DNA from 4 places in the Roseburia sp. AM51-8 genome. Region 2 is predicted to be linked to each of the others. Evidence: predicted binding sites of a transcription regulator. Region 2 holds the regulator's gene; each other region holds the start of a gene.
The links. The regulator Rex, encoded in region 2, represses fermentation and respiration genes when NADH is low (regulators of the CRP and FNR family bind a similar motif). The targets are predictions, from matches to a motif close to ATTGTTAANTANTTAACAAT.
Positions count from the first base shown of each region.

Region 1 (7,878 bases), on a different contig from region 2:
CATATCCGGAGACCACTTCTGCTCGGTTGGGAGTGGCATCTTAGGATATACGACCTCAGATCCGTCCTTCTTGCAGAGCTTCTGTCCTAAGGTTGCGGCACCGGCAGGGCAAACCTCAACACAACGTCCGCAGGCAACACAGTTATCCTTTACAACATGTGCTACATAAGCAGAACGTGACATATTCGGTGTGTTAAATAACTGTGATGTACGCAGCGCATAACATACATTGACATTACAGTTACAGATAGCAAAGATCTTTTCCTCGCCGTCGATATTGGTGATCTGATGAACAAAACCATTGTCCTCAGCCTTCTTTAAGATCTCTAATACTTCTTCTTTGGTGATATAGCGGCCACCCTTGTTTGTCTCAACAACGTAGTCAGCCATATCGCCGATTGCGATACACCAGCCTTCCGGATCATCCGCACAGCCTTCTTCAAAAGTTTTGCGGGACTTTCTACAAGAACATGGGCTGGCTGCATATTTTCCTTCGTACTTGTCCAGCCAGTAGGAGATATGCTCCAATGAAGAAGAATTGTTCTCCATGCTGATAGCATCCTCTACCGGGATAACGTGCATACCAACGCCTGCGCCGCCTTGTGGTACCATCTGGGTCAGCCCCTCCAATGGGATACGGCTCATACGCTCGAAGAATGGTCCTACTTCCGGATGTCTCTCCAAAAGGTCTGCATTCATGTTGCCGAACTCAGCAGAACCCGGTACATACATAGGAAGTACCCACTGCTTCTCATGCTGTGGATTCTCATAATTCCACTCGATCACACCGTTATAAGACATTTCTTCCAACTGCTTCAAGAGTTCTTCCTCAGAATATTCCGGGCAAAGAGCCTTCATATCAGCAAGTGTTCTTGGATGACGCTTCTCCATCTTGATACCGATCTCGCACTGCTCATCTGTAACAAGATTGTAAAGTCCCCAGTACTCCGGGCTTTCTGCTGTGATATCTTCCTTGCCAAGTTGTACCTTTGCACGGTCGGTAACAGCCTTTGCAAACTTTGCAAGTGGCTCACGGAACGGCTTATTCTTTAACTCTTCGATACAATATCCCGCTCTCGGATCCTTTTTGTTACGATTCTCATCCAATGAATACGGTGTCATCAGATACTTTTCGTCCTTACTTCTTTCCATACTTTCCTCCACATTTCTCTTCTTATGCTTATTAATTATTTTGCCAGTCTGCTACTTCCTTGCGAAGCCAGTCGCACCAGGCATCAAATCCCTCTCCGGTCTTTGCGGAAACAAAGATCACCTGAGCATTTGGATTTAATTTCTTTATACGCTCCTCTACTGCTTCCTTTGAAAAATCATCAAATACGCTAAGTGTATCGCACTTGTTGATCAGTACCACATCACAGATAGAAAACATAAGCGGGTACTTCAAAGGCTTATCGTCCCCCTCAGGAACCGATAAGATCATAGCATTCTTGACACTACCGGTATCAAACTCTGCCGGGCAGACCAGATTGCCGACATTTTCCAGAACGACCAGATCCAGATCATCGGTACCAAATTCATGGATGCCCTGTCTGGTCATGTCTGCGTCCAGATGACACATACCACCGGTATGGATCTGGATGGCTCTTGCACCTGTCTCTGCGATGGTTGCTGCGTCAACATCAGAATCAATATCTGCTTCCATGACACCGATGCGCATCTCATCCTTCAAACGGGAAATAGTCTGACGAAGTGTGGTCGTCTTGCCTGCTCCCGGTGAAGACATCAGGTTCAAAAGAAAAGTCTTTTGCTCTTTCAATTCATCACGAAGTCTGGCAGCATCTGCATCATTGTCCTCAAAGATACTGCGCTTTACTTCGATGACCTTGTAATCTTGCATTTATTCTCCTCCTCATAAATTTATCACACACCCCACTCACCAAAGCCCCTGCTTCGTTAATTTTTTGACAAAGCAAAGTCCAAAAGAGACGTGTATATCTACATTTATGGTAACGTAAAAATCGGCACATTTCAACAGAATTTCTCCCATTCAAATGCACCGATTGTGTTCTTATTTGCGTACAAGTCCTCACTGTTTTTCGCCTTGAGGAATAATGCCCCAGCCCTGATTTTTTGGGGTCTCGCATTTTCCTATAAACCGATAGGAATTCTTGTCATCAGATGGCTTCCAGTGCCTGTGCCAGATCTGCGATCAGATCACGCTTGTCTTCGATACCGCAACTGATACGGATCAGTTCTGCAGGAACACCTGCCTCTTTCAACTGCTCATCATTCATCTGACGATGTGTGCTGGATGCAGGATTAAGGCAACAGGTTCTGGCATCTGCCACATGGGTCTCAATGGCTGCGATCTTTAAATGCTTCATAAAGGTGCTTGCCGCATCCCTTCCGCCGACCAGACCAAAGGAGACAACGCCACAGGAGCCGTTTGGCAGGTACTTTTCTGCCAGCGCATGATACTTATCCCCCGGAAGTCCGCAGTAATTGACATAGGCAACCTTTGGATGATTTTCCAAAAATTCTGCCACAGCCTGTCCATTTTCACAATGTTTTGCCATACGCACATGCAGACTCTCCAAGCCCAGATTTAAGATAAAGGCATTCTGCGGGCTCTGGATCGATCCCAGATCACGCATCAGTTGTGTCGTACACTTGGTGATAAATGCACCGCCATTACCAAAACGCTCCACATAGGTCACACCGTGATAACTCTCATCCGGCGTGCAAAGTCCCGGATACTTATCCGCATACTTCATCCAGTCAAAGTTGCCACTGTCAACAATGGCGCCACCAACACCGGCGCCATGTCCGTCCATATACTTGGTCGTAGAATGGGTCACAATGTCTGCACCCCATGCAAACGGACGGCAGTTGATCGGTGTTGCAAAAGTATTGTCCACGATCAGCGGTACCCCATTTGCATGAGCAACCCGCGCAAACTTCTCAATATCCAGAACCGTCAGTGCCGGGTTGGCGATCGTCTCACCAAACATTGCCTTGGTGTTTGGCTGAAAAGCTGCCATGAGTTCTTCTTCCGATGCATCCGGGTCTACAAAGGTCACGTCAATTCCCATGCGCTTCATCGTCACCGAGATCAGATTGTAAGTTCCGCCATAGATACTGGTCGAAGATACAATGTGATCCCCTGCTCCGCAGATATTAAAGAGGGCAAAGAAATTGGCTGCCTGTCCGCTGCTGGTAAGCATTGCCGCTGTACCGCCCTCCAACTGGGCAATCTTTGCTGCCACATAGTCATTGGTCGGATTCTGCAATCTCGTGTAAAAATAGCCTTCTGCCTCGAGGTCGAATAATTTTCCCATATCCTCACTCGTATCGTATTTAAAGGTTGTACTCTGAATGATCGGGATCTGACGTGGTTCGCCGTTGCCCGGTGTGTAACCTCCCTGCACACAAATCGTATTTTGTTCCATAGTCTCCTCCTTATCTGTGCTATCTTGATCACCGCAATGTTTGACGGTGTTTTTACCATCTTTTCCTATTTTATACTAGGATTTGGTTCATAGCAAGACAAGACTCCTGTTTTCCTTACAATTTTTGTTGCCCTACACCACGTAATTTTTCCAAACGACCTATAAACCCGAAGTTAGCGATTTTTTGCAGCAGCGGCATCGGGATATGCGTTACCCAATCCGTAAATGCTACGAATGGCCGTTGGCAAAGAAGCCAGATGGTTCCGATGGATGCCTCCACCAAAATAGCATCCTCCACAATCTCCCCCAAACTCTGATACCAGATTTCTCCGCGCCGGAAGACTGCAAAAATCAATCCATGAAACAGATAGATCGCCATGGTCTTTTGCCCCAGGGCAGAAAGACTGTTTTTCGCTCCCGGAATCATGATAGCAACAACATAGATCATAATATAGGAAATCAGATAGCAGGCTGCACGAAGTGCGATCCCCATGGGCACAGACAATCCCAGATATTCGTAGTCGTACCTGCCATAAAAAATTTTGATAGAAATACGATCACTTACTGCAACCCATGCCAAAAATGCATTGATGGCTAAAATATACCAAATGCCCACATACGACGGATGCGCGCACGAAGTAGGTCAATCCTGTTCCGATCTAAGTCCATCCCCAATAGGAAAAAGGGATAAAAGGTAAACATACGCGGCAAAGTCAGATAGTTATCATCCAAGGATGATGCCCCTACGAAAAGTCCCAGCACAAATGCAATCCAAAGATAACCCGGCAGTCGACGAAACAGCGGTGTAATCATCTTCCACATAAACATGGCAAGCAGATACCATAGAGAAAATTTTGGATATAAAAACGCCAGTTCCGTGTCCCTATTCAGAATGTAAGTATAAAGTATGTAGTAAAGAATCTCGAACACAAGATAAGGCACCACAAGTTGTTGTAACAACTTGTAGATGCCCTGTGTTTTTTTCGAGAAATACCCTGAGATAAATACAAAAGCAGGCATGTGAAAGGAAAAGATGATCCACTTTGTCGTTTCCATCACCACATTGTCATCCGATGCCACTTCAATAAAATGTCCGACAACCACCAGTACGATCAGAAATGCCTTGTAATTATCAAATAAATAATCTCTCTCTTTCATTTTCACCCAAAGTCTATGCCTCTGCGATTGCGGTCGCCAAAGCCTCCATGGTCTTACGATCAGAGTCCTTCATGGTAGAGCGGATCGTCACAAGCGGTTCTACCACAGTCACATCCTTGAAAGTATCCACGATCTCACGCATTGCCTTGGCTGCGCATGGCGCCCAGGAACCATTTTCTACCATGCCGATCGTGCGCTTCTGATATGCCTTGGACTGCAAATGATGTAAGAAGTCCTGCATGCATGGGAATACGCCGCCATCATAAGATGCTGCGCAAAGTACCATACGGTCATAGCGGAAAGCATCCTCGATGACTTCTGCCATATCCTCTCTGGCAAGATCACTGACAACCACCTTTTCTACGCCTTTTTCCCGAAGCATCTGCCCCAGTGCTTCTGCCGCCTTTTTCGTGTTTCCATGGATGGATGCATATGCCACCAAAACGCCCTTGCTTTCCGGTTCATACTTGCTCCAGGTATCATAAAGTCCGATGTAATAACCCAGATTTTCTTTTAAAACAGGACCATGCAAAGGACAGATCGTGGCAATATCAAGTCCTGCCGCCTTCTTTAAAAGTGCCTGCACCGGATTGCCGTATTTTCCTACGATATTAAAGTAATATCTGCGCGCTTCGCAAGCCCAGTCCGCATCTTCTGTCAAAGACAGGGCGCCAAACTTGCCAAAACCATCCGCAGAGAATAAGACTTTTTCACTGGACTCATAGGAAACCATAACTTCCGGCCAGTGTACCATGGGTGCCATGACAAAGGTCAGTGTATGGCTGCCCAAAGATAAGGTATCGCCCTCTTTGACCGTTAATTTTTCGCACTCCATCACACCATCCGGGAAGAACTGTGGCAGCATGGCAAAAGTCTTAGCATTGCCCACCAGCGTCACTTCCGGGAACAATTCCACCAGTCTGCCAATGCTTCCGGCATGATCCGGTTCCAAGTGGGAGATCACCAGATAATCTACCTTGCGTCCTGCCAAAGTATCCATGAGATTCTTTTCCCATGCCTCGGCACCTCTGGCATCCACTGTATCCATAAGCGCGACCTTCTCATCCAGAATCAGATAGGAATTGTAGGAAACGCCCTCCGGCACAACATACTGACTTTCAAACAGATCGATGGTGGTATCATCCACACCGATGTATCGAATAGCATCTGAAATTGTTACTTTCATATGAAAAACCTCCTGCTCTTTTCTATATCTCTATACTCTGTATCTTAGCCAAAAATACAAAAAAAGACAAGGGGGAACTCCCTGTCTTTTTCTTTCTTACTCACGGATCTCTTTTATTTTCTCATTCACGATCCGATCGTACTGTTTTTCCATTTGTGTATAGGACGCATAAGCCTCCTCTCCTCTGTGATCCGGCAGATCATAGTTTTCCTTGAGATAGGCAGCCAGATAGATGCTGACCCGCTCTGCGCCGGATGCATTCAGATGATCTCCCTTATCCAGACAGTCCTTTGACCAGTCAATCCCGACCGGATTTGCCGTATCATTGAGATTGAGATAGGCAATATCATTTTCCCTTGCATATGCCGCGATCGCATTACAGCGTGCCGTATTATAGTTGTGCGGTGATGGCGCGCTTACCAACAAAAGTTTGGCATCATTTTGCTCGCACAGTGCAATGATCTTTTGCATATACAGAACAATGCTTGGTTTGATCTCCTCCAGCGTCTTTGCCTTGCTCATATAAGTATCGCCATGGGTATAAGGGATCTTTGTCCCGCGCACCAGATAGCCCTCAAAATCCTGTTCTGCATACTTTTTGCCAAAGAGCAGGGTCTTCCAGACATCATGATAGCGAAAGATCGGAAAATAGCGGTTGCCCATCTCGGAAAGCGTTGACTTGATCTCCTCGCTCTTACCGCGCACACGAAAGAGAGGTCCTGTCTCCATGACTACTACCTTGGGATGCTGGGTCTTAAAGGCGATCTCCAGCATGGAATAGGTCTCCTGTAGCTTTTGCCCGGATTGTCCACAGACATAGGATGCAATGCCCTTCTCTTCCCACATTTTCATAGGAGAGATAGCACTGTAACTCAAACTGTCTCCGACCACGAGGGCATCCAGTGAGTCCTCCCTCTGTTTTTGAATACGGATCATGCTCTTATTGCGGCTCTGGAGCAGATGATCGTCCTGCATGGACAAATAGGACAACCCGGCAGAACTGCCGATGATCAGCAGTGCCAGTATGACAAAAAATAGGCTGTTTCTATATTTTTTTATTTTCATTTTTTCTTTAAAATCCAGCATAAATCAAATCCACCTGTTGATAACCCACGCCATATGCGCCGAATAGGATCACGGCAAAAATAAGCGCGTAATAAAGTCCCCAGCGAGCCGGCAGACGCATGCCAGCGATCTGATCCAGACTCAATTTTTTCTTTTCCCGCAAATGTCCCACAATACCGACTACGATACAGCCGGCAATGATAATGCTATAATCTGCCAGGTCCAGTCCCATGCGAAGCAGGGTTCCGTCCCAGAGCCTTTCCGGTGCAAATCCCCGGAAAATGCTTGCAAACATGGAAAAGCCCGCCGTCAGCGTATTGGCACGGAAGAAAAGTTCTCCGGTAAAAATAATGATCCAGGTCTTTGCAATCCGCAGGACATTCCACCAGCCGGTTGTCTCGCTTGTACCGGTCTTAGCATAAAACTTCTCCTTGAGCGGTTCACATGCCACTTCCAGCAAGAGGATGACAAAATAATACATACCATAAAAGATATAGTTCCATTGCGGTCCGTGCCAAAGTCCGTTAAAAAGCCAGACCGGGAAAAGAGCGATGGCAGACCCCACCAGTTTTGTCATATATTTTCCCACATGTTTTTTTCCAAATTTATTCCATTTTCGCATGAATGGTGAAACAGATACCGGATAAAAGACATAGGTCTTAAACCATACGCCCAGTGTCATATGCCACCTGCGCCAAAACTCTGCCGCGCTCTTGGAGGCAAAGGGCTGGTTGAAATTCTCCGGCAGTCTCACACCAAACATCTGTCCGCTTCCGATCACGATATCCATACAGCCGGAAAACTCCATATACAACTGCACGGCATAGGAAACGGCTGCCACGATCACGATGGCACCGCTGTAGTTCTCATAGTGGTCAAAGACCTCTGTTACCAGATAATAAAGGCGATCTGCAATGATCATCTTTTTAAAAAGTCCCCAGAGGATACGGATAGATCCCTGCGCCAGATTTTCGGATTTCAGGCTTTCTCCACTCCACAGTGCATCCGCTGTCTGGGAATACATGGCAATGGGTCCTTCCATGATCTGCGGAAAAAAGC
Region 1 is NZ_QUEY01000002.1:586,610-594,487, reverse strand. It holds partial or broken gene DW996_RS14815 (FAD-dependent oxidoreductase) at 1-1,122, opposite strand, end outside; gene hypB (hydrogenase nickel incorporation protein HypB) at 1,184-1,858, opposite strand; gene DW996_RS06670 (O-acetylhomoserine aminocarboxypropyltransferase/cysteine synthase family protein) at 2,136-3,410, opposite strand; gene DW996_RS06665 (hypothetical protein) at 3,526-4,026, opposite strand; gene DW996_RS06660 (acyltransferase family protein) at 4,005-4,568, opposite strand; gene DW996_RS06655 (FprA family A-type flavoprotein) at 4,582-5,754, opposite strand; gene DW996_RS06650 (SGNH/GDSL hydrolase family protein) at 5,851-6,840, opposite strand; gene DW996_RS06645 (MBOAT family O-acyltransferase) at 6,827-7,878, opposite strand, start outside.
Region 1: a site for Rex is predicted at 1,911-1,930, ahead of hypB (hydrogenase nickel incorporation protein HypB). Genes of this name have one in related genera too.

Region 2 (7,878 bases):
ACCAGGTTCTCCGCCAGATTAGACTTTCCAAGCCCCGGTCCTATGGCTATGGCATCCGCCCAAGCAAGTTCTTCCAACAACTGCTTTTCATTCCATTTATCATAGGTAACAAGAATGGCTTCCGGGAATCGTGTCAAAATGATGTCACGATTGCATCTTGGTGTATAGACCTTGACCATGCCGGCACCACTCGTCAGAGCACTTTTCGATGCAAGATAAGCCGCGCCTGCCATATCCTCACTGCCTGCGATCACAAGCACCTTTCCCCGGCTTCCCTTGTGATCATCCGGGCTTGCCTGCGGTAGTTGTTTTAGATCTTCTTTTTCCAGGCTCTTACAAGGAAGAACCTGATCTGCCAGACTGCATGATTCGATTCCGATTGCAGATACGATCAATTCACCACAGTATTTTTTCCCCGGATAAAGCATCTGTCCGACCTTGGCAAAAGCAAAGGTTATGGTCGCATCCGCCAAAAATGCCTGCCCCATGATCTGTCCGTCATCCGCAGATACACCGGATGGTATATCCACCGCCAGCCGGTAGGCATCCATGGCATTGACCTCTTGCAAAAGTGCAGGATAGTCACCGCCCAATTCTCTGGAAAGCCCGATACCAAACAGGGCATCCACGATCACCTGGGCGTCTGCAAGTGTATCCGTAGAACTAGACAATTCCATGCCATACTGCCGACAGATCTTTTGCTGCGCCATGTTTTCCGGCGAAGCTTGGAAAAATCGCCCACCAGGAATACCGACACCTGCCCCCCCTCTAAGTATAAAAGCCTTGCAATGGCGAGTCCATCCCCACCATTGTTGCCACTTCCACATAGTATGACGATCTTCTTTTGCCACAAATCTCTTTCATGCAAAAATGAAACAACCGATAACGCGGCTCTCTCCATCAGCACCATGGAAGGCAGACCATAATGCTCGATCGTGCGGCTATCGCATTGTTTCATTTCGCGACTGTTTAAAATATATTTCATACGTCTCCTTTTTGTACATCTTTTGATAACTGTTTGTCCTGGGTCGTATCACCGGACGGGCGATCCTCTCCTGTGATCAGATCCACATCATCATTTTGCACATCAAAAAGATTGATGATATCTTTTCCAAATATATCATGCATATATGCATAGATTTCTTTATTGTTGATCTCCCGATTCTGTTTGCGGATGATGTTCTTTTTTAATTCTACCCGGACCTTTTTGATCCATTCCGCAATCTCCTCGGCTTCTTTGCAATTGGTGCGCAGACGATCATAACAAAAGGTCATGGTCTCCATCATCAGCGCGTCATTGCAGGTCTGTATCTCCTTTGGGATCTCCAAAAGGGCATCCTCGTTGGCTGCGATCTTTTCCTTGACTTCCTCGATCAGCCGTTTGTTCTCGTCCATCTGCCGGCTGTGCGTCTCCTTGTCCTCCTCTGCGTCCATATGCTCTACGATATTCTGCATAAGGGATGACTTGACCTTCTTTAAATCCTTTAACTCCTGCGTCAGGCGTCCCTGCCGCTCCAAGATCTCCTTCAACTGGCTTTCCAGTTCCTGCACCTCTTTGGGCTTGCCATCTAAGGCAAAAAGCCGGTGCCATTTCTGGTCCAAGACCAGAATGGGTATTTTTGTTTTCGCCAGTGCTTCTGTAAACGCCTGTCGTTCCATACGCTCACCTTCTTTTGAAAACTATTTTTTGTGGTTGGCAATATTGTAAGAAAGCTGCATCAGACTATCGGACAGATGCACATTCTCTACGACCATATCCTCCACATCATCCAGATCGACATGGGCAAAATTCCAGATGGCATGTACGCCCAGGGAAGATAACTGTGCCGCGGTCGCTTCTGCATTCTGCTTTGGCAGGGTCAGTGCCGCAATATCCACACGTGTTGTCTTTACAAATTCTGGTAATTCCTCCAACATACGGATTGGGATATCTCTTACCTCTTTCCCCTTCAATGCCGGATTGACATCAAACAGACCGACGATCTTGAAACCTAATTTTTCAAACTTAACATAATTGGCGATTGCCTGCCCCAAGTTACCGATACCGATCACGATCACATTGTGTGTCTCATTCAATCCTAGGATCTTGCCGATTTCATCATATAAGTACTGAACATTATAGCCATAGCCCTGCTGACCGAAACCACCAAAATTGTTGAGATCCTGCCGGATCTGGGATGCCGTCACATGCATACAACTGCTGAGTTCGTTGGACGAAATGCGCTCCACTCCTGCATCAAGCAATTCTCCTAAATATCTGTAATATCTTGGCATACGACGAATGACTGCCTGGGATATTTCCTTTTCCACGTTAAATTCCCCCTACTTCCACTGTCAATGATGACATGTATATCATATTTATATAAAAATTATAAATATTTTAAATATATATGTCAAATTTTTAACAGAATCCGCCTATCCTATGCGAAATCATTTGTCAGTGTCTCCGACAATTCTTCCCAACTTTCATAGAGGGCATCCAATTCTTCCTGTAACTTTTCCTGTTTTTGTGATAATTCATTAAGCTTTGCCGAATTTGTCGCCACATCGTCCTTGGCAAATTCTTCCTCGATCTGACGCAGGTCTTCTTCGCAGGCGGCAATGCGGTCTTCCACCTCTGCCAGACGATTTTCTACCTTGCGCTTTTCGCTCTGGATCTTCTTTTGCTGCTTCCAATCCGTCTTTCCTTCAGATTGTCCGGAAATCGATTCTGTATCACCACGCTTTGCGTCTTGTACTGCTTTTTCCTGTGCCATACGCTCTGTTTTCTTTTGGATGAAATAATCATAATTCCCCAGATATACGCTGAACTGATGGTTTTCAAGTTCTAAAATCTTGTCTGCAGTCTGGTTGACAAAATAACGGTCATGTGACACATAAAGCACCGTTCCCTCATAGGCATTGATGGCATTTTCCAGGATCTCCTTGGACTCCATATCCAAATGGTTAGTCGGCTCATCTAAGATCAAAAAGTTGGCACCGGACAACATGAGTTTGGCAAGGGAGATACGTCCACGCTCTCCACCGCTCAGATCGCCGATCCTCTTGTAGCAGTCATCCCCTAAAAACATGAATGCCGCAAGCACATTGCGAATCTTTGTATTGTTTAAGTTTGGATAGGCATCGCTCATTTCTTCAAAGAGTGTTTTGTCATCATCCAAAACCTGTTGTTCCTGATCGTAATAACCAATCGTAACATTTGCGCCGAGCCGGAAAGAGCCGGAATCTGCGGTCACAATCTCATTGATGATCTTAAGCAATGTTGTCTTTCCTGTACCGTTATCACCAAGGATGGCAACGTGCTCACCTCTTTGCAAAAGGAAATCTACGTTAGAAAAGAGCGTCATGCCATCATAGGATTTTGAAAGTCCGATCAGTTCCAGTACATCATTGCCGCTTGTCACATCTGGTTGCAAGGATAATTTCATATGTTCCTGCGCATCGATCGGTTTTTCCATAACATCCATTTTATCGAGGGCTTTCTGACGGCTCTCTGCACGTTTGATGGATTTTTCACGGTTAAACTGTTTTAACTTATCAATGACTTCCTGCTGATGGGCAATGGATGCCTGCTGTTTTTCATATTCACGCATCATGGTCTTACGAATCTCTTCTTTTTGCATGGCAAAGGCAGAATAATTCCCTTTGTAAACATGTGCAGTATGCATGCTGATATCAATAACCTTTGTAACGATACGATCCAGAAAATAACGATCATGTGCTACAATAACAACGGTTCCCTTATAATTCATAAGGAAGTTCTCTAACCACTCAATAGAATTCAGATCCAAATGGTTGATCGGTTCATCTAAAAGCAGGATGTCCGGTTTCAAAACAAGGAGTCTTCCGAGAGATACACGGGTTTTTTGTCCACCGGAAAGCATATCCATCGTCTTTGAAAAATCCTCTTCGGAAAAACCAAGTCCACGAAGCACGCCCTGTACTTCCGATTCATACGCATAACCGTTCATATGATCAAAAACATCATGCATCTCATGATAGCGGACAAGCAGTGCATCTAAGGCATCATCTGTCAGTTTTGTCATCTGTTCTTCCATTTTTTGCAGGTTTTTCTGCATTTCCAAAATATCTGTACGCGAAGAATAGACGGTCTGATAGACCGTCTCATTTCCTTCCATATTCTGATACTGCGCCAGATAACCGATGGTGGTATCCTTGGCAAAAACAACCGTTCCTGCATCGGTATCCAACTCACCCGTTATCATCTTTAGCAGTGTTGATTTTCCTGCACCATTATTTCCGACAATGGCTACCTTGTCTCCTTCATTGATCTGAAAAGAGACATTCTTTATGATGTCATCACTTCCGAAAGATTTCGAAAGATTCTGGCAGGATAAAATCATGGCTTCCTCCTATAACATGCCCTCAAGCCTTGTTCTGATGGCTTTGATAAATTCCTCACTATTCAAAACGACTGGATTTGGAATACTTGTGATCAGAGCAAGATCTTTTGTCATCTTTCCATCCTCAATCGTCTTGATGCATGCCTGTTCCAATTTGTCTGCAAAATCGCAAAGTTCCGGTGTGCCATCCAACTCACCGCGTTTTCTCAGTGCGCCTGTCCATGCAAAGATCGTAGCAACAGAGTTCGTGGATGTCTCCTCTCCCTTTAAGTGCTTGTAATAATGTCTCTGTACGGTTCCATGAGCCGCCTCATACTCATAGACGCCCTGTGGAGATACCAGAACAGAGGTCATCATGGCAAGAGATCCAAAAGCAGACGATACCATGTCACTCATGACATCGCCATCGTAGTTCTTACAAGCCCAGATGTAACCGCCCTCAGACTTCATCACACGAGCTACGGCATCATCGATCAGGGTATAGAAATAAGTAATGCCTGCCTCGGCAAACTTATCCTTATAAGACTCCTCATAAATCTCCTGAAAAATATCCTTAAAGGTATGATCGTATTTCTTAGAGATGGTATCCTTGGTCGCAAACCAAAGATCCTGCTTTGTATCTAAGGCATAGTTAAAGCAAGCCTTTGCAAAACTTTCGATAGAATCATTCAGGTTATGCTGTCCCTGAACGACACCGGTGCCGGTAAAGTTATGTACCACTTCTCTCGTCTCACTGCCGTCTTCAGCCGTATAAACAAGTTCTACTTTTCCCGGTCCCGGAACAATCATCTCTGTATTTTTGTAGACATCTCCATATGCATGACGCGCGATCGTGATCGGTTTCTTCCAATTCTTTACGCAAGGCTCAATTCCTTTTACGATGATCGGTGCGCGGAATACCGTTCCGTCCAAGATGGCACGGATGGTTCCGTTTGGACTCTTCCACATCTCTTTCAGATCATATTCACGCATACGCGCTGCGTTTGGTGTGATTGTGGCACATTTTACAGCAACGCCGTATTTCTTTGTTGCCTCTGCTGAATCGATTGTCACCTGATCATTTGTCTCATTACGATATTCAAGACCGAGATCATAGTATTCTGTCTTTAAATCTATAAACGGCAGTAACAATTCATCCTTGATCATCTTCCAAAGGATCCTTGTCATCTCATCACCATCCATCTCAACCAGTGGTGTCTTCATCATAATCTTGCTCATGTCATTTGCCTCCTTAGCATTTTCACTATTGTACTTTAGTATAGCAAAACTTTTTACTGTGGTAAAGTCACGAATATTCCATGTCGGTAAGCGTGGGGGCTTACCCCCACTGTTTGCTTGAAAATTCTGGTAAAACTGGATGCATTCTCGTATCCACACTCCATTGCGATTCTTTCCACGGGCAGTGTGGTATCCCGCAAAAGCATCTTTGCTCGTTCCATCTTCATATCGCGAATCACATCTTTAAAATTTTTCCCTGTTGCATTCTGCACAATGCGGATCAACTGGCGTCTGCTATAATGAAACCTATCCTCCAGTTCTTCCAGAGTCACACTGCGATAATTCTCACTAATATACCAAAAAATCTTAGCATATTCCTTTTTCCAGTTGGCTTTACAGTCCTGTGGAAAAACCAGATTCTGTTCATAATAGCGAAGCAAGTGCACAAAAATCGCATTCATGATAGTCTCACACATCTCACTGTGGTATTTTTCCTTGCATTTCTGTTCCTCCCAAAGATGATCAAACAAACGTGCAACCGTCATATCCGGCTTATCCTTTTCTGCTGTATGAAAAAGAATATAACTTATCTCTTCCTCTCCACGGAAAATCCGTTGAAAAAAAGAATATAGTAAAGGATTGCCGGAAAATACCCGAAAGAAAATCTCTAAAAAGGTCCGCTTGCGGATCGCTGATGTCATCGTCCTGCCATCGAGATCTCGCACACCTTCTCCATGCTCAATATCCGGCGGCACGATCAGCACATCCCCCGCAACCAGTTCAAGTTTCTCCTGACGGAAAAAGCACTGACTTTCTCCCTCCATAACATAAATAATATCGAAATAATCATTCTTATGCCAGTGTGGAAGCATGCCCGGCTGCAAAAAGGCAGATGAAATACTGCTATCATTTTGTAAAAAAATTTCTTCCTGCTGTACACGGAAGATCTCCTGCAGACGCTTTTGCGCATCCTGATCAGGTTCACTTTGTACTTCCAGAAACAATTGTGCCAAGGGTGTCCTATAACTTTGTGGCAATTCGCTGACTGTTTCAAATGCCTGCCAGCGATATTCCCTGTCATTCTCCTCTTTCAGACATTGGGCTGTCCGTATCATGCAGGCAATATAGTCATCGTTCTCCAAAATCTCGCAATCCCCGGAACATAGACTGCGAAAGATCCTCCCATACTCCTTTTGCATTTCCTCTTTCTGTCTCATATAGTCGTCCCTGCTTTCCGATTCTTTTTCCCCCTCGTCAAATGCATTCATGTTTTCTACCTCTGTTGATATACATGTCACTTTCTGCATATTTTTCTGTCATTTTATCCTATTCCATTTTTTCTTTTTCTGCAATATGCTTTAGGTAGAATTTATTTATTCAAGGAGGTTTTTATGTACACAGAAAACACAAGCATAGGAGAACTCTTAGAGTTGCCCCAGGTCATGGCACTTCTGGAAAAAGCCGCACCACAGATGGTTAGCGGTCCTGCCAAGGGCTACCTGCCCCCCCTTACACTTGCACAGTTAAAAGTCGCACAACCGGAATCTGCACAACTTGCCGATGCCATACTCGCGCTGGCAAATGGAGCGGACGTGGATCTGACGCCTTTGGATCCAAGTAAGAAGAAGCCCATCCTAAAGGGAGGTTCAACCGTGGCACAATATGACATTGATGATGTCGATGGCAAGATGTATATGCTCAATCATGCCTTTTCCGGTTGTTTCATCCTTTCCTTTTCCAAACCGATAGATGAACATATCAAAGGTCAGGTCACTTACGATGGAATTCCTGTCAAATACATTCTTTCCACCATGTCTATTGCGGGCGGTGTGCAGTTAATGGGCGTCTATGTTCGCGACATCTGCACCCAATACGGCACAGACTATACCTTCCACTTTGAAGGATTTACTGATACCGACGGTAATGTTATGGATCCACAGGATTATATCATTTCCACGGTTGCTAAAAATCTGCCGGATCCTGCCTACGCTACCCACGAAGCCATCGCGCAAAAGGCTGCTGAGGAAGGCATGGTTCTCTTAAAGAATGATAATGGACTGCTTCCCCTTGTCAAAGATGCTAAACTCGCCGTGATCGGTGAGGAAAATTTCCGTGACGGTGCTGTCGGTGCCGGAAAGATCAATCCGCGCTACCATGTACGCCTTGGACAGGCATTGGCAGACAGTAACTTTATCCTCACTGAAGATGCCGACACCTGTCTTTTTGTAATCTCACGCGCATCCGGAGAGAACTTTGACAACGGAACTTTTCAGGGGGAGTTTTATCTGACCGATGC
Region 2 is NZ_QUEY01000001.1:601,347-609,224, forward strand. It holds gene DW996_RS03030 (NAD(P)H-hydrate dehydratase) at 1-488, opposite strand, end outside; partial or broken gene DW996_RS12970 (NAD(P)H-hydrate epimerase) at 492-985, opposite strand; gene DW996_RS03035 (hypothetical protein) at 982-1,659, opposite strand; gene DW996_RS03040 (redox-sensing transcriptional repressor Rex) at 1,681-2,310, opposite strand; gene DW996_RS03045 (ABC transporter ATP-binding protein) at 2,421-4,364, opposite strand; gene DW996_RS03050 (NADP-dependent isocitrate dehydrogenase) at 4,374-5,582, opposite strand; gene DW996_RS03055 (AraC family transcriptional regulator) at 5,636-6,850, opposite strand; gene DW996_RS03060 (glycoside hydrolase family 3 protein) at 6,974-7,878, shown strand, end outside.

Region 3 (7,878 bases), 110 kb from region 2:
GACGGTTCCCACAAAATCATCCTCTAAAATCTGATGCAGGACACCCACCTCCTTACCATTGGCGATGATCATATCCGCGCCGGAATAAGTAGCGATCCGCGCAGCATTGAGTTTAGTCGTCATGCCGCCGGTGCCCACATCACTGCCTGCCTTAGAACTTGCCATATGCAGATACTTTTCATCCAACTGTTCTACCACGTCAACCAGTTTTGCCTCCGGATCTGTCTTGGGATCTGCCGTAAACAGACCGTCAATATCGGAAAGCAGGATCAGAAGATCCGCCCCGATCAAAGAGGCAACGATCGCTGCCAGTGAGTCATTGTCACCAAACTGGATCTCATAGGTGTTTACCGTATCGTTTTCATTGACGACCGGGATCACGCCCAGACGAAAGAGTTCTTCAAACGTATTCTGTGCATTTTTGCGGGATACGTTATCGATCATGGTCTTTTTGGTCATCAGGACCTGACCGCACTGCTGGTGGTATTCTGCGAAAAGTTTCTGATAGGTCATCATGAGACTGGCCTGTCCTACCGCAGCACATGCCTGTTTGGTCGAAAGGTTCTTGGGACGCTTGGTGATACCGAGCATCTTTCGTCCGACGGCGATAGCACCGGAAGATACCAGGCAGACATCGATATCCTGATTTTTCAAGTCACAAAGTTCCCGGACCAGTTTTTCCAGTTTGATAAAATCCAGCTGGCCTGTTTTTTTATGTTGTAAAGAAGAAGACCCGATCTTGACAACGATCCGCTTCTTATTTTTAAATCTATTTTTCTTCATAAGATCTTATCCTTCCAAATCCCTAATAAACCAATGTAATTATAGCGAATATCTCTTTTTTATGCAATTCATTTATGCTATCATAATAGGACGATAAAAATGAGGTGTTTACCATGAAAAAAATACATGCACTCGGCTTATCTTTTTGCCTCTTTTTGACCTTGCTCTCACTGGGCGGGTGTGGAAAGACGACAGAGCCAATCTCAAAGACAGGCTTTTATTTTGATACGGTCATAACCATTACCTTATATGACGCATCCTATGAAAAGGAACTGGATCACTGCTTTTCTATGGCAGAAAAATATGAGAATCTTTTCAGTGCCCAAAAGGAAGGTACAGATATCTGGAAGATCAATCACAGCCAAGGACAAGCCGTGGAAGTCAGTGATGAGACAATCGACATCCTAAATGCCGGTATTGCTTACAGCAAGTCCAGCAATGGCAAGTTTGATATCACGGTCGGAAAATTATCTTCCCTTTGGGATTTCTCCGAATCGTCTTCCAAGGAAATCCCATCCGTAGAAGCCATCCAGGAAGCCCTTGCCACTATCAACTACCAAAATATTGTCATTGACGGCAATATGGTCAGCCTGACAGATCCGAATGCTGCCATAGATCTTGGCGGTATCGCCAAAGGCTACATCGCCGATCAGATGAAAGCCTACCTTAATGACCAGGGCGTTCAAAGTGGGCTGATCAATCTGGGGGGCAATGTCTTATGTGTCGGTCCGAAGGACGGCGATGAAAAATCTTATAAGATAGCCATTCAAAAACCATTTTCCGAGGACGGTACGGCACTTGCCACAGTAAAGGTGGCTGACGACTCGGTCGTCACCTCCGGCACCTACCAAAGATACTTTGAAATAGATGGCAAGCGTTACCATCACATCCTGGATCTTTCCACCGGTTATCCATGTGACAATGATCTGGATTCCGTAACGATCATCAGCCATGACTCTCTTACCTGTGATGCCTTAAGCACGACGGTCTTTCTCATGGGGCTTGACGATGGTCTTGCTATGTAGAAAGTCTTTCCGATGTAGAAGCCATCTTTGTGACAAGCGACGGATCCATCCAATACACTTCCGGCATCGGAAAAACCATCCCTTTTGAATTATTAGATAAGGATTATAATATAGTAGTAAAGTAAAAAACGGATAGGAAAGACATTTACGATCTCTCCTATCCGTTTTATTATTTTCCAAAACTCTTTTAAAAAGATGATCTTACTTGGAAAGAATGATCTTCTTCGGACACTTCTGTGCACAGACACCACAGCCTACGCACTTCTCCTGATCGATGTATGCCACATTGTCAATGACATGTACGGCATCATGCTCACAGTTCTTCTCACAAAGATGACATCCGATACATCCAACCGAACATGCCTTCATGACATCTTTACCCTTGTCCTTAGAACTACACTGTACTAATGTGGTAGCCTCGTAAGGAACCAGTTCGATCAAATGCTTCGGACAGGTGCTCACGCACTTACCACAAGCCTTACATGCTTCCGGATCAACCTTTGCAATACCGTCTACGATATGGATAGCGTCAAAAGGACAAGCCTTTACGCAGGAACCAAATCCCATACATCCATAGTTACAAGACTTTGGACCGCCGCCCGGTACGAATGCCATTGCCTGGCAGTCTTCTACACCGGCATACTCATAGTCCTTGCCAGCCTTTTCACAAGTACCGGCACACTTTACAAAAGCAACCTGCCTAACGCTGTCTTCAGCAGCAACGCCCATGATCTCGCCAACCTTGGCTCCAACCGCAGCGCCACCGACCGGACAACCATTGACCGGTGCTTCTCCCTTGACGATGGCAGCAGCCAGACCGGAACATCCGGCATAACCACATCCACCACAGTTATTTCCCGGCAGAACACCAATAATTGCTTCTTCTCTTTCGTCTACTTCAACCTTGAACTTTTCTGATGCAAAGCATAAGAAAAATCCCATCAAACATCCTGTGCAGCCGACAATGACAGCGGCTACAATAACTCCTGTTACGCTCATCTGTCAGCCCTCCTACTTAATAATTCCTGAGAATCCAAAGAATGCGATCGCCATAAGTCCTGCTGTAACAACAACGATGGCAGATCCCTTAAATGGCTTTGGAATATCATTGAATTCGATCTTCTCACGGATACCAGCCATGATCACGATAGCGATGGTGAAGCCTACTGCTGTACCAAATCCGTTGATCACGCCCTCTAAGATATTGTATCCCTTGGTTACGTTCTTAAGTGCGATACCAAGTACAGCACAGTTTGTTGTGATCAGCGGCAGATATACACCAAGTGACCGATACAGTGCAGGGATCTGCTTCTTTAAGAACATCTCAACAAACTGAACCAATGCAGCGATCACAAGGATGAATACGATCGTCTGCAAATAAGAAAATCCAGTCGGCTCCAAAATAAACTTGTAAATAAGTCCTGTTACAAAACTTGAAATGGTAATAACGAAAATAATGGCACCGCCCATACCGGCAGCTGTCTCAATCTTCTTGGAAACGCCAAGGAAAGGACACAGTCCAAGGAACTGGCTAAGCACAACGTTATTTACGATTGCAGATGCAACCAATATCAAAAGTAATTCTTTCATTGCTCTTCCTCCTATTCCTTATCCTTTGCTTCTGTCTTTGTTTCTGCCTTTGCTACGCTGACATTAGACTTGCCTGAGCAAGATCCCATACCACAAGACTCGCAGTCTCCTGCAAGACATCCGGTAGCCGGTGCGATATGTTTGCCCTTCTTCTCTGCATTTGCACGAATCACATTCATCAGTGCGATCAAGAATGCCAGTACGAAGAATGCTCCAGGAGCAAGAACAAAAATAGTGATCGGTGTATAACCTGCTTTTCCTGTTGCAGCATCTGCAAGCGGAAGGATCTGGAAACCAAAGATCTGACCTGCTCCCAGGATCTCACGTACGATACCGATAGAGGTAAGACCTACGGTAAATCCAAGTCCCATACCAAGTCCATCAAAGATAGACGGAATGACAGGATTCTTAGAAGCATATGACTCTGCTCTTCCTAAGATGATACAGTTTACTACGATAAGCGGAATATAGATACCAAGTGCTGAGTAAAGACTTGGAATAAATCCCTGTACCAGGAACTGTACGATCGTTACGAAAGATGCAACGATAACGATAAATGCCGGCACACGTACACGGTCCGGAATAATATGTCTCAACAAGGAAATCATTAAGTTGGACATAACAAGTACAACGGTTGTGGAAAGTCCCATACCAAGTCCGTTGATCGCAGATGTGGTAACAGCAAGTGTCGGACACATACCAAGCATCAGGACGAAGGTAGGATTTTCTTTGATAATACCGTTCTGTAAACGTTCTACGATCTTATTCATTTGACGCACCTCCTACAAGGCTGTTGTAATAAGTAAGACCAGCATCGACACCATAGGTAACTGCCTTAGATGTGATCGTTGCACCACTGATGGCTTCGATCTCTGTATCGGCTGTCTTGCCAGACTTGGTAACTTCCAAGATCTGCGCAGGGATCCCGGCGAACTGGCTCATAAAGCCATCTTCTTTTGCCTTCATACCAAGACCTGCTGTCTCACTAATATCTGTAATGGAATAACCATTTAAAGTACCATCGTTTGTCACACCCATAGAGAATGTGATGTCTCCGCCGTATCCGGCATGAGATGTGATCGTGATGACATAACCGATCGCCTGCCCTGCATCATCTTTTGCAACCACGCAATTTGTAATATCATCGTCTGTATAACCTGCATCAGCAGCGATCTTTGTTGCTGCGTCAGCATCAAATCCTTCCAAATCTTCAAAGGAAGCAGCATCTGCAAATACAGCCTTGTAAGACTCCTGGGTTGCAGACTCCTGTGCCTTTGCGATCGGATCCTTTGTGATCTCATATACACCACCAAGGCAGACACCGGCAATAAGAGTAATTGCAGTAAGGACTAATGCGTCTTTTACTAATTTATTCATTATTTGTTGCCTCCCTTCTCCTTGACAACGCCAAAGGCTCTTGGAATTGTGATGCGCTCGATCAAAGGAACCAAAAGGTTACTGAAGATGATCGCATAGGAAACACCTTCTGCGGATGCACCATAGATACGGAAGATACCGGTCAAAATACCAAGAACGATACCGTAAAGGATCTTGCCGTTTGGTGTGATCGGTGAAGTCACGTAGTCGGTTGCCATAAAGAAGGCACCAAGCATAAGTCCACCACCACATAACTGTGCAACCAGATAGTTCATATCAAATCCATGTCCACCAAAGATCAATACAAAGATGGCAAAAGTAATGATATAAGATCCCGGAATACGAAGATCGATAACCCCGAATAAGATCAGGATGATCGCACCGATCAAAAGTGCGATAACAGATGTCTCACCGATGGTTCCGGCTGTCGTACCAAGAAGCATTGACATGGTATCTACGCTCTCACCAGCCTTTAAAGCAGCAAGTGGTGTTGCACCTGTCACGCCGTCATAAGTAAAACTTGTCATAGATCCGGTAAAGGAGATCAAAAGGAAACATCTTGCTCCCAGTGCCGGGTTCATGAAGTTCTGTCCCAGTCCTCCAAATAACATCTTGACGATAACAATAGCAAATACACCGCCAAGGACTGCCTGCCACCATGGTAATGTTGGTGGTAAGTTGAGTGCTAACAGAAGTCCTGTAACAACTGCACTCAGATCATTGATTGTGCTCTTTTTATGTACGATCTTCTCGTAGATCCATTCAGAAGCCACACAGGATGCGATAGTCACAAGGATCAATACCAGTGCATGCAATCCAAAATTGCAGATACCGAAGATAGATGCCGGAAGCAAAGAGATCACTACCAATGCCATGATCTTCTGGGTATCCATTTTATCTCTAACGTGTGGCGAAGATGTAACGTTTAATAAATCACTCACAAGATTCACCCCTTCCTAATTTTTCTTTCTCTTTTCAGCAAGAACAAACTTTTTCATTGTCTTGACTGACTGTGCCAAAGGTCTGCGTGCCGGGCATACATAACTGCAACTGCAACATTCTACACACTCAAGACCATACCATTCTTCAAATTTATCCATCTGCTTGTGCTCAGAGTAATCAGCAAGTCTGGATGGAACCAATGCCTCAGGACAAGCCTCCACACAACGTCCACAGTTGATGCAGGCGGTTGTCTCATACTTAGAAGCCTCATCCTCTGTCATACAAAGCAGGGCTGACGTTGTCTTTGTTGTAGGAACATCTACGCCAAATAAAGCAAATCCCATCATAGGACCACCGGCGATCATCTTTTTCGCTGGTGCTACCAGTCCGCCTGCTGCCTCTAACAACTGGCTGTAACTTGTACCAATGCTGATATAGAAGTTTCTCGGCTCACATACCGCATCACCGGTAACTGTGAAAATACGGTTGGTCAGCGGACGACCAAAACGTACTGCATTATAAATAGCGACCATGGTCTCTACGTTATCAACGATACAGCCTGCGTCTGCCGGCAACATCTTGGAGTTGATGCTTCTGCCTGTGGTAGCAAAGATCAACTGACGCTCACCACCCTGTGGATACTTTGTCTGCAACGGACAAACTTCCATACGGGACTCTCCTGCAACCAGTGCCTGTAACTTTTCGATACAATCCGGCTTGTTGTCCTCGACACCAAAGATACCCTTGGCATGTGGGAACAACTGCAAGATAATCTTCATACCTTCGACCAACTTTTCCGGTTCCTCGATCATTCTACGATAATCGGATGTCAAATATGGTTCACACTCTGCGCAGTTTGCAATAATATACTCGATTTTGTCCGGCTCCTTCGGAGACAACTTGACATGGGTTGGGAAACCTGCACCACCCATACCGACAACGCCGGCTTCCTTGATCTTTCCAATGATCTCTTCATTAGAAAGTTTGGTCACATCTTCTGTCTCTTCGTAGGTAACCTCATTGAACTCACCGTCACTCTCGATAATAATGGAATTGACCATATCACCAACAGTTACACGTCTAGGCTCGATCGCCTTGACCGTTCCTGAAACAGATGAGTAGATTGGAGATGACACAAAGCCACCTGCCTCTGCGATCTTCTGTCCTTTTAATACAGCATCGCCAACAGCAACGATAGGTGTTGCTGGAGCACCAATATGCTGAGATAAAGGAAAGACTAATTCTCCTTCCGGCAGCAATTCTTTAATCGGCTTGGACTTGGATAAGTCTTTGCCATCCTTAGGATGAACGCCGCCCTTAAATGTCTTTAGGCCCATGAACTGTACCCCTCTTTCTTTCGATACTTATGTGATTACACACTTTGAATACATTATATCACTTTTGTAAACAAATCAAGACATACAGACGCATCTTTTTGTATCTTTTTGAGTACCTTTTCCATATGTGTTATACTATGGAATATACAGGCTTTGTCTGTTAAATTTTTAACCAAAAGGAGGCTCTCATGCTTACATTTACGGACACCTATACTTATACGCCCCGCTATCAAGAACTGGACTTTTGGCAGGAAGATCAACTCCTGTTTGACATCGAGACCACCGGTCTTTCTGCAAAATATAACACCATATATCTGATCGGCTGTGCCTATCACAAGGGCAGTGAGATTACCTTACTGCAATACCTTGCTGAGACACCCGCCGAGGAATCTGAGGTCTTAGAAGCCTTTTTGGAACTGTGTAAAGATTTTCAAGGTCTTCTTTCCTTTAACGGCATCCGTTTTGATGAAAGATTTATCCTTGACCGCTGTCAGAAACTGCAAATTCCTACCGACGCTCTGCCCGATCAGCATTTTGACATCTATAAGGCATGCCGCGGCATGAAATCCATCTTAAATCTGCCATCCTACCGGCAAAAAGCCATCGAATCCTTCCTTGGTATCCACCGGGAGGACAAATACTCCGGCGGCGAGTTGATCGCTGTCTACCAGTCCTACTGCAATGAGCCGGATGACGAGGCTCTGACACTTTTGAAACTACATAACTACGAAGATGTGGCTGGCATGGTCGAGATCCTGCCCATCCTATCCTATGCCCACTTAAAGGACATGCAGATAAGGATTACAGATCTCTCCCTGTCCTCC
Region 3 is NZ_QUEY01000001.1:495,618-503,495, reverse strand. It holds gene proB (glutamate 5-kinase) at 1-783, opposite strand, end outside; gene DW996_RS02500 (FAD:protein FMN transferase) at 897-1,808, shown strand; gene DW996_RS02495 (RnfABCDGE type electron transport complex subunit B) at 2,010-2,807, opposite strand; gene rsxA (electron transport complex subunit RsxA) at 2,820-3,398, opposite strand; gene rsxE (electron transport complex subunit RsxE) at 3,410-4,168, opposite strand; gene DW996_RS02480 (RnfABCDGE type electron transport complex subunit G) at 4,161-4,775, opposite strand; gene DW996_RS02475 (RnfABCDGE type electron transport complex subunit D) at 4,775-5,716, opposite strand; gene rsxC (electron transport complex subunit RsxC) at 5,732-7,054, opposite strand; gene DW996_RS02465 (ribonuclease H-like domain-containing protein) at 7,243-7,878, shown strand, end outside.
Region 3: a site for Rex is predicted at 7,211-7,230, ahead of rsxC (electron transport complex subunit RsxC). Genes of this name have one in related genera too.

Region 4 (7,878 bases), on a different contig from region 2:
CTCTTTTTCATCCATCAGTTTGAGCACACGCACGACTGCTTCCTTGGCACCCTCATTATCCTGATCTGCCGCCATGCGATAGTATGCCAGTGCCGTGCTGTAGTTCTGCTCTACTCCAATACCGTTTTCAAACAAATATCCCAAATTGATCTGTGCAACCGCATAACCCTGCATAGCAGCCAGTTTCTGATAATAGATTGCCTGATCAATATCTGTTTCCACGCCAAATCCATTATAGTAAAGGTAGCCGATCTGGTTCAAAGCCGGAGCATAGTCCTGATCTGCGGCGCTCTGATACCACTGTAAGGCTTCCTTATAATCCTGATCGCAGCCAAAACCGTTTTCAAACATCTGTCCCATATAATACTGTGCCATGGCATAATCTTTGCCTGCCGCTGTCTTGAAACACTTCATGGCTTCCTCATAATCCTGTGCCACGCCCTCACCACGCATATACATCATGCCAAGATCCGTCGCCGCAGCATTTGGAAGATAAGCGTCATAGATGGTAAGGTCTTTGAGTTCTGCCACCTGCTCATATATGCTCATCGCCTGTGCATAATCCTGCGCACAACCGATACCGTTCTCTAAAAGATAAGCCATATAATACTGCCCTACCGGAATGCCCTTTTGGTAGGCAAGATTGATATTTTCATATGCCTTGGCAGGTCTGTCTGCCTCATCCTCATAACCAGCCAGATATGTGCGCGCCAAGCCTACATATGCCCGCTCACTTCCGGCATCGATCGCCGTCTGGAAATAGTCTGCTGCCTGGTCCAGATCCACATCCTGCGCAATACCGTTGAGGGCATAATATCCCAGTACACAAAGTGCATCGGTATTTCCCACTTCTCCTGCGGATTCATACCACTTTTTTGCCTCTGTAAAATCCTGTTCGCAGTCCTCACTGCCATAATCATAACGATTTGCCAGTTCCATCATGGCTTCTTCATCGTTATCTGCACCCAGCACTTCCAATTCCTTGATCGACAACTGGCTGTAGTCGGAGACTTCCTGTTTTGCCACTTCTTTGACGGTCTCCTTAGTCTCTTTTTTATCTGTTTTGCCGCATCCTGCCAGTAAGCAGGCGGTAAGTATAAGTCCTATAACAAGTCCACGCTTCATTTGTATCTATTCCTCCTGTCAAAAATACGCATTTCTTTTCGATCCATACGCACCTAACCACGGCTTATTTTAGCATATATAAAGAAGTGTCACAAGAGAAAAAGGAGACATCCAGAATTGGATGTCTCCTAGAGTTACAATAGCAGTTGTAACGATGCCATTATGCATTATAATTTACGATCTTGCCAAAATCTGCCTTCAAAGAAGCACCGCCGACAAGTCCGCCATCAATGTCAGGCTTTGCAAAAAGTTCTGCAGCATTGCCTGCATTTACAGATCCGCCATACTGGATGCGGATTGCTTCTGCTGTAGCCTCATCATATACTTCTGCGATGCATTTTCTGATTGCGCCGCATACTTCTTCTGCCTGATCGCTTGTTGCGGTCTCGCCTGTTCCGATTGCCCAGATTGGCTCATAAGCAATGACTGCCTTCTTTGCCTGATCTGCTGTGACATTCTGGAATGCGATCTTGATCTGCATACGGATCCATTCAATGTAGATACCCTGTTTTCTCTGGGTCAAAGTCTCACCACAGCAGATGATCGGTGTCAAACCATGTTCAAATGCCTTTAAAACCTTCTTGTTTACAGTCTCGTCTGTCTCAGCGAAGTATTCTCTTCTCTCTGAGTGTCCGAGTACCACGTACTCTACGCCTGCATCTGTAAGCATGTTTGGAGCGATCTCGCCTGTGTAAGCGCCACTCTCCTCAAAATACATATTTTCTGCACCAATGTGGATATTGGTTCCCTTTGCAGCCTCAACTGCAGGAATGATATCAATTGCCGGTACACAAAATACTACATCTACGTCATCATTCGCTACTAACGGCTTTAATTCGTTGATCAAAGCAACTGCCTCGCTTGGAGTCTTGTTCATTTTCCAGTTGCCTGCAATAATCTTTGTTCTTGCCATTATAATAACCCCTTTTCTTATTTATCGTTTGCTGCTGCTACACCAGGAAGTTCCTTACCCTCTAAGAATTCCAAAGATGCGCCGCCACCGGTAGAGATATGTGTCATCTTGTCGCCGTAGCCAAGGTTGTTTGCTGCGGATGCAGAGTCACCACCACCGATAATGGTTGTTCCATCGATATTTGCAAGTGCTTCACAAATAGCGATCGTTCCCTTTGCAAAGTTTGGCATTTCAAAACATCCCATTGGTCCGTTCCAAACAACAGTCTTTGCATCTTTGATCGCATCGGTAAAGAGTTTGCATGTCTTAGGTCCGATATCCATACCTTCCATGTCGTCCGGGATCTCTCCACGTTCTACAACCTTGAAGTTGCAGTCGTTCTTGAAGTCATCACCTACAACGGTATCGATAGGGATCAAAAGTTTAACGCCTTTTTCCTTTGCCTTTTCTTCCATCTGAAGTGCATACTCCATGTAATCCTTCTCGAGAAGAGACTTTCCTACAGGCTCGCCATGTGCAGCCATAAAGGTATATGCCATACCACCGCCAATGATCAAAGTATCTACCTTGTCAAGGAGGTTCTCGATAACAGAAATCTTAGAAGAAACCTTTGCTCCACCAAGGATAGCAACGAACGGACGAACCGGATTCTCTACTGCGTTTCCGAGGAAATCGATCTCTTTCTGCATCAAGTAACCAACAACTGCGGTGTCAACATACTTTGTCACACCAACATTTGAGCAATGTGCTCTGTGCGCTGTACCGAATGCATCATTTACAAATACATCACAAAGGGATGCCAGATCCTTAGAGAACTCGTCTCCGTTCTTGGTCTCCTCTGCACGGTATCTTGTGTTCTCAAGTAAGATGATGTCGCCATCTTTCATTGCTTCTACAGCAGCCTTAGCATTTGGTCCTACAACTTCCGGATCTGCTGCGAATTTTACTTCCTGTCCTAAGAGTTCTGTAAGTCTCTTAGCAACCGGTGCTAAAGAAAGTTCCGGAACCGGCTCTCCCTTTGGCTTGCCAAGATGTGAACAAAGGATCACCTTGCCACCGTCAGCAACCAGTTTCTTGATGGTAGGAAGTGCCTGTACCAGACGGTTCTCATCTGTGATCTTGCCATCAATAAGAGGCACATTAAAGTCGCATCTGCAAAGAACGCGCAGACCCTTTACATTGATGTCATCGATTGATTTTTTATTTAATCCCATGATTAAATCCTCCAGTCTTTTAATAAAAAAGAGGTCCGGTCCCAACGACCGGACCCCATGTTGGCTAGGACTATGCTAACTCAGAGAAATACTTGATTGTACGAACCATCTGAGATGTGTAACTGTTCTCATTGTCATACCAAGAAACAACCTGTACTAAGTTGTCTTCTCCAACCATTGTCTGTGTAGCATCGAAGATTGAACCATATGTGCTTCCGATGATATCAGAAGAAACGATCTCATCCTCATTGTATCCGAATGACTCTGTAGCTGCTGCCTTCATTGCTGCGTTGATTTCTTCAACTGTGCAAGACTTCTCAACAGTAGCAACAAGGATTGTTGTAGAACCTGTTGGGCATGGAACACGCTGTGCAGATCCGATCAACTTTCCGTTCAACTCAGGAATTACAAGACCGATTGCCTTTGCAGCACCTGTTGAGTTAGGTACGATATTAACTGCAGCTGCACGAGATCTTCTAAGGTCACCCTTTCTCTGTGGTCCATCAAGTGTCATCTGATCACCTGTGTATGAGTGGATTGTGCTCATGATACCAGACTTGATACCGAAAGCATCGTTAAGAGCCTTAGCCATTGGTGCCAAGCAGTTTGTTGTACAAGAAGCTGCTGAGATGATCTTGTCATCTGGAGTCAATGTCTTATGGTTTACATTGTAAACGATTGTAGGAAGATCATTTCCTGCAGGTGCAGAAATAACAACCTTACGAGCACCAGCGTTGATATGAGCCTGTGCCTTTTCCTTGCTTGTGTAGAAACCAGAACACTCTAATACTACGTCTACCTTTAATTCACCCCATGGGCAATTGTTTGCATCCGGGAAAGCGTAGATCTTGATTTCCTTGCCATCAACTGTGATAGAATCTTCTCCAGCAGATACTGTATCAGCCAAAGCATACTTACCCTGTGATGAATCATACTTTAACAGATGTGCTAACATCTTTGGGCTTGTCAAGTCGTTGATTGCAACTACTTCATATCCTTCTGCTCCAAACATCTGTCTGAATGCAAGACGACCAATACGGCCGAATCCATTAATCGCTACTCTTACTGCCATTTTAAATTCCTCCTAAGATTTAAAAATACTATGTCTAGGGAATAACATTCCCAAACTGACTTCATTTTAACCAATTTCTACCTACATTTCAACCCCAAAAACAAAGTTTGATAATTTTTTCACTAAGATTTTTCCTCTGTCCTGACATTTTGCGGATTCGTTGCATTTTATGCGACATTTTTCTATAATTGGTAAGTGAATGGAGGTACTTTGCCAATGAAACTTTGGGACAATCACATGCACTGTCATTTTTCCGGTGATAGTGACGCGGATCCTTTGGATATGATAGAAAAAGCCAGACAGTTGGGTCTGTCCGGCATTACATTTACAGACCACTTGGATTTAGACTATAAGGAAGAACCACATCTTTTCGATCTGGATCTGGATGCTTGCGAAAAAGCCATGCCGGCTTTGCGAAAAGAGGCTGCGCCTTTCTTTGTACTTCATGGCTTGGAACTGGGTCTGCAACCGCATCTTGCACAAAAGCATGCCGATCTGCTTGCATCCTATGCCTTTGACTATGTCATCGGCTCTGTGCATGTCGTACATACGCGAGATCCTTACTACCCTGTTTATTTTGAGAGGCGCGATCCTGCGGAAGCCTATACAGAATATTATCAGGCCGTCTATGAGAACCTGGCGGCATTTCACAATTTTGACGCTCTGGGGCATTTGGACTATGTCTTTCGCTATGGGCCGCAGGATCCTGCCCAGCCTTACGATACTTACACGCCATATGCGCCGCTGATCGATGATATCCTGCGTTTTCTCATTGCACATGATATTGCACTGGAAGTCAACACCGGTGCCTTCCGCTGTGGGCTTTCTGTGCCAAATCCATGCCCGCAGATCCTAAAGCGCTACCATGAACTCGGCGGAAAACTGATCACGATCGGCGCAGATGCACACAAACCCAGCGATATTGCATTAGGCTTTGACCGTCTGCCGGGCTTTCTTGCCTCCTGTGGATTTGACGAATATATGGTCTATCTCCACCGTGTGCCGCATCCACATAGCATCTACTAATTTTCCGGCATATAAAAAATGCTTCTGCACATTTTCGTGCCAAGCACAAAAAGAGCCATCTCGTAATGAGATGGCTCTCTGATTTCTAATATAACATCTCTTGAACGATCGTGCCGCCTCCGGCAACATAATGTCCATCATAAAGGACAACTGCCTGCCCCGGTGTGACCGCGCGTACCGGTTCTTCAAAGTCCAGCCGCATCTGTCCGTCTGCAAGCATTTTCACATGGCACTTGGTGCCCTTGTGGGAATAACGGATCTTGGCAAGGAATTCCTGTCCGTCCAAGAATTCCGGCACAGCCATGCAGTTGATCTGGTCTGCGACCAGATGATCCGTAAAGACATCGTCATCATCGCCCAGAACAACACGGTTATTTTTCGCATCGATCTCCTTGACAAAAATGCGCTTGCCTACAGAAATGCCAAGTCCCCTACGCTGTCCAATCGTATAATGCGTAACGCCCTCATGTTTTCCAACAACTGTACCGTCGCTCAGGACAAAATCCCCCGGTCCCGGTACACGATCCGGTGCGGCCTCATCAATAAAGGATGCATAGTCATTATCCGGTATAAAACAGATATCCTGACTGTCCTTTTTGTGTGCCACCGGAAGTCCAAGATCTTCCGCGATCTGCCGGATCTGATCCTTGTGATAGACACCGACCGGCATCAATGTATGCGACAGTTGTTCCTGGGTCAGGTTATAAAGCGCATAAGTCTGATCCTTAGCAGCCGTCACAGAGTTGGTGATCGCATATCTTCCATTGGGTAGCTGCGCGATCCTTGCATAATGACCGGTCGCGATATAATCTGCGCCGATGGAGAGCGCACGGTCTAAAAGTGCCTCCCACTTGACATAGCGGTTGCAGGCATTGCAAGGATTAGGGGTACGCCCCTGTAAATATTCTTCCACAAAATAATCCATGACCTTATGCTTGAACTCTGATTTAAAGTTCATCACATAATAAGGGATCTCCAGCCTTGCAGCCACACGTCTGGCGTCATCTACCGCAGAAAGCCCACAGCAGCCGCCATTTTCCTCCTGCACAAATTCATCCTCATCCTGCCATATCTGCATGGTCACGCCGATCACATCATAGCCCTGTTCTTTTAAAAGATATGCCGCCACGGAGGAGTCTACTCCTCCGGACATACCAACAACTACTTTTTGTTTCAATTAGTATTCTTCCTCTTCTTCCAGTTCCTCGATATCATTGACTGGTGGCTCCAAGCCCTCGATCTTGATGCCATTTTTCTGTGCATAATCCCAGAGTGCTGCATGGATCGCCTGCTCTGCCAAAAGGGAACAGTGAACCTTTACAGGTGGAAGTCCGTCCAAAGCCTCCATAACTGCCTTATTGGTAACTTCCAAAGCTTCCTGTACCGTCTTTCCTGCAACAAGTTCCGTTGCCATACTGCTGGTTGCCACTGCTGCGCCACAGCCAAATGTCTTGAACTTTGCTTCTTTGATAATACCATTTTCGTCAATATCCAGATACATTCTCATGATATCGCCACACTTAGCGTTACCAACCGTACCTACGCCACTCGGATTTTCCATTTCTCCGACATTTCTTGGATTTTGAAAATGATCCATTACCTTTTCACTATACATAATTTTTCCTCCGTTTTAAATACTTATGACAAATGTTTTTTCGCATAGTCCTCATAAAGTGGTGACATGCTGCGAAGTTTTGCAACAATTTCTTTCAAATGATCCACAACATAATCCAACTGTTCCTTGGTGATCTCATCACTTAAGGTCAGGCGAAGGGATCCATGTGCGATCTCATGTGGCAGACCGATTGCTAAAAGGACATGGGATGGATCTAGGGATCCTGATGTACATGCAGATCCTGATGATCCACAGATACCAGCCATATCCAACATGATCAACATTGACTCGCCCTCAATAAAACGGAAGCAGAAATTAATGTTGTTTGGCAGTCTCTTAACTCTGTGTCCGTTTAATTTTGCAAACGGAATTTCATCTTCTATTCTTGCAATCAGATAGTCACGAAGTTCGCTTTCCTTTTTGATACGCTCATCCATGGTTGCCATAGCAATCTCAACCGCCTTGCCAAGCCCAACGATACCCGGCACATTTTCCGTTCCGGCACGACGCTTTCTTTCCTGGGCACCACCATGGATAAAGGATTTTAATTTAAGTCCCTGACGAATGTAAAGGAAACCAATACCTTTTGGTCCATTTAGTTTGTGTCCACTGGCGCTCAAAAGATCGATATGCATCTTTTCCACATCGATCGGCACCTGGCATATGCCTGTACAGCATCTGTATGGAATAAAATGCCATGTTCATGTGCGATGGCACCAATCTCCTCGATCGGTTCAATGGTTCCGATCTCATTGTTAGCAAACATCACAGAGATCAGAATGGTATCCGGGCGGATTGCCTTCTTGACATCTTCCGGGGAAACCAGCCCGTCTGCATCCACATCCAGATATGTCACTTCATAGCCCTGCTGTTCCAGATAAGCGCAAGTATGCAGGATGGCATGATGTTCGAT
Region 4 is NZ_QUEY01000006.1:40,415-48,292, forward strand. It holds gene DW996_RS11615 (tetratricopeptide repeat protein) at 1-1,125, opposite strand, end outside; partial or broken gene DW996_RS13495 (CapA family protein) at 1-11, opposite strand, end outside; gene tpiA (triose-phosphate isomerase) at 1,286-2,038, opposite strand; gene DW996_RS11625 (phosphoglycerate kinase) at 2,056-3,252, opposite strand; gene gap (type I glyceraldehyde-3-phosphate dehydrogenase) at 3,323-4,324, opposite strand; gene DW996_RS11635 (histidinol-phosphatase HisJ family protein) at 4,541-5,350, shown strand; gene mnmA (tRNA 2-thiouridine(34) synthase MnmA) at 5,436-6,527, opposite strand; gene nifU (Fe-S cluster assembly scaffold protein NifU) at 6,528-6,965, opposite strand; partial or broken gene nifS (cysteine desulfurase NifS) at 6,989-7,878, opposite strand, start outside.
Region 4: a site for Rex is predicted at 4,431-4,450, ahead of gap (type I glyceraldehyde-3-phosphate dehydrogenase). Genes of this name have one in related genera too.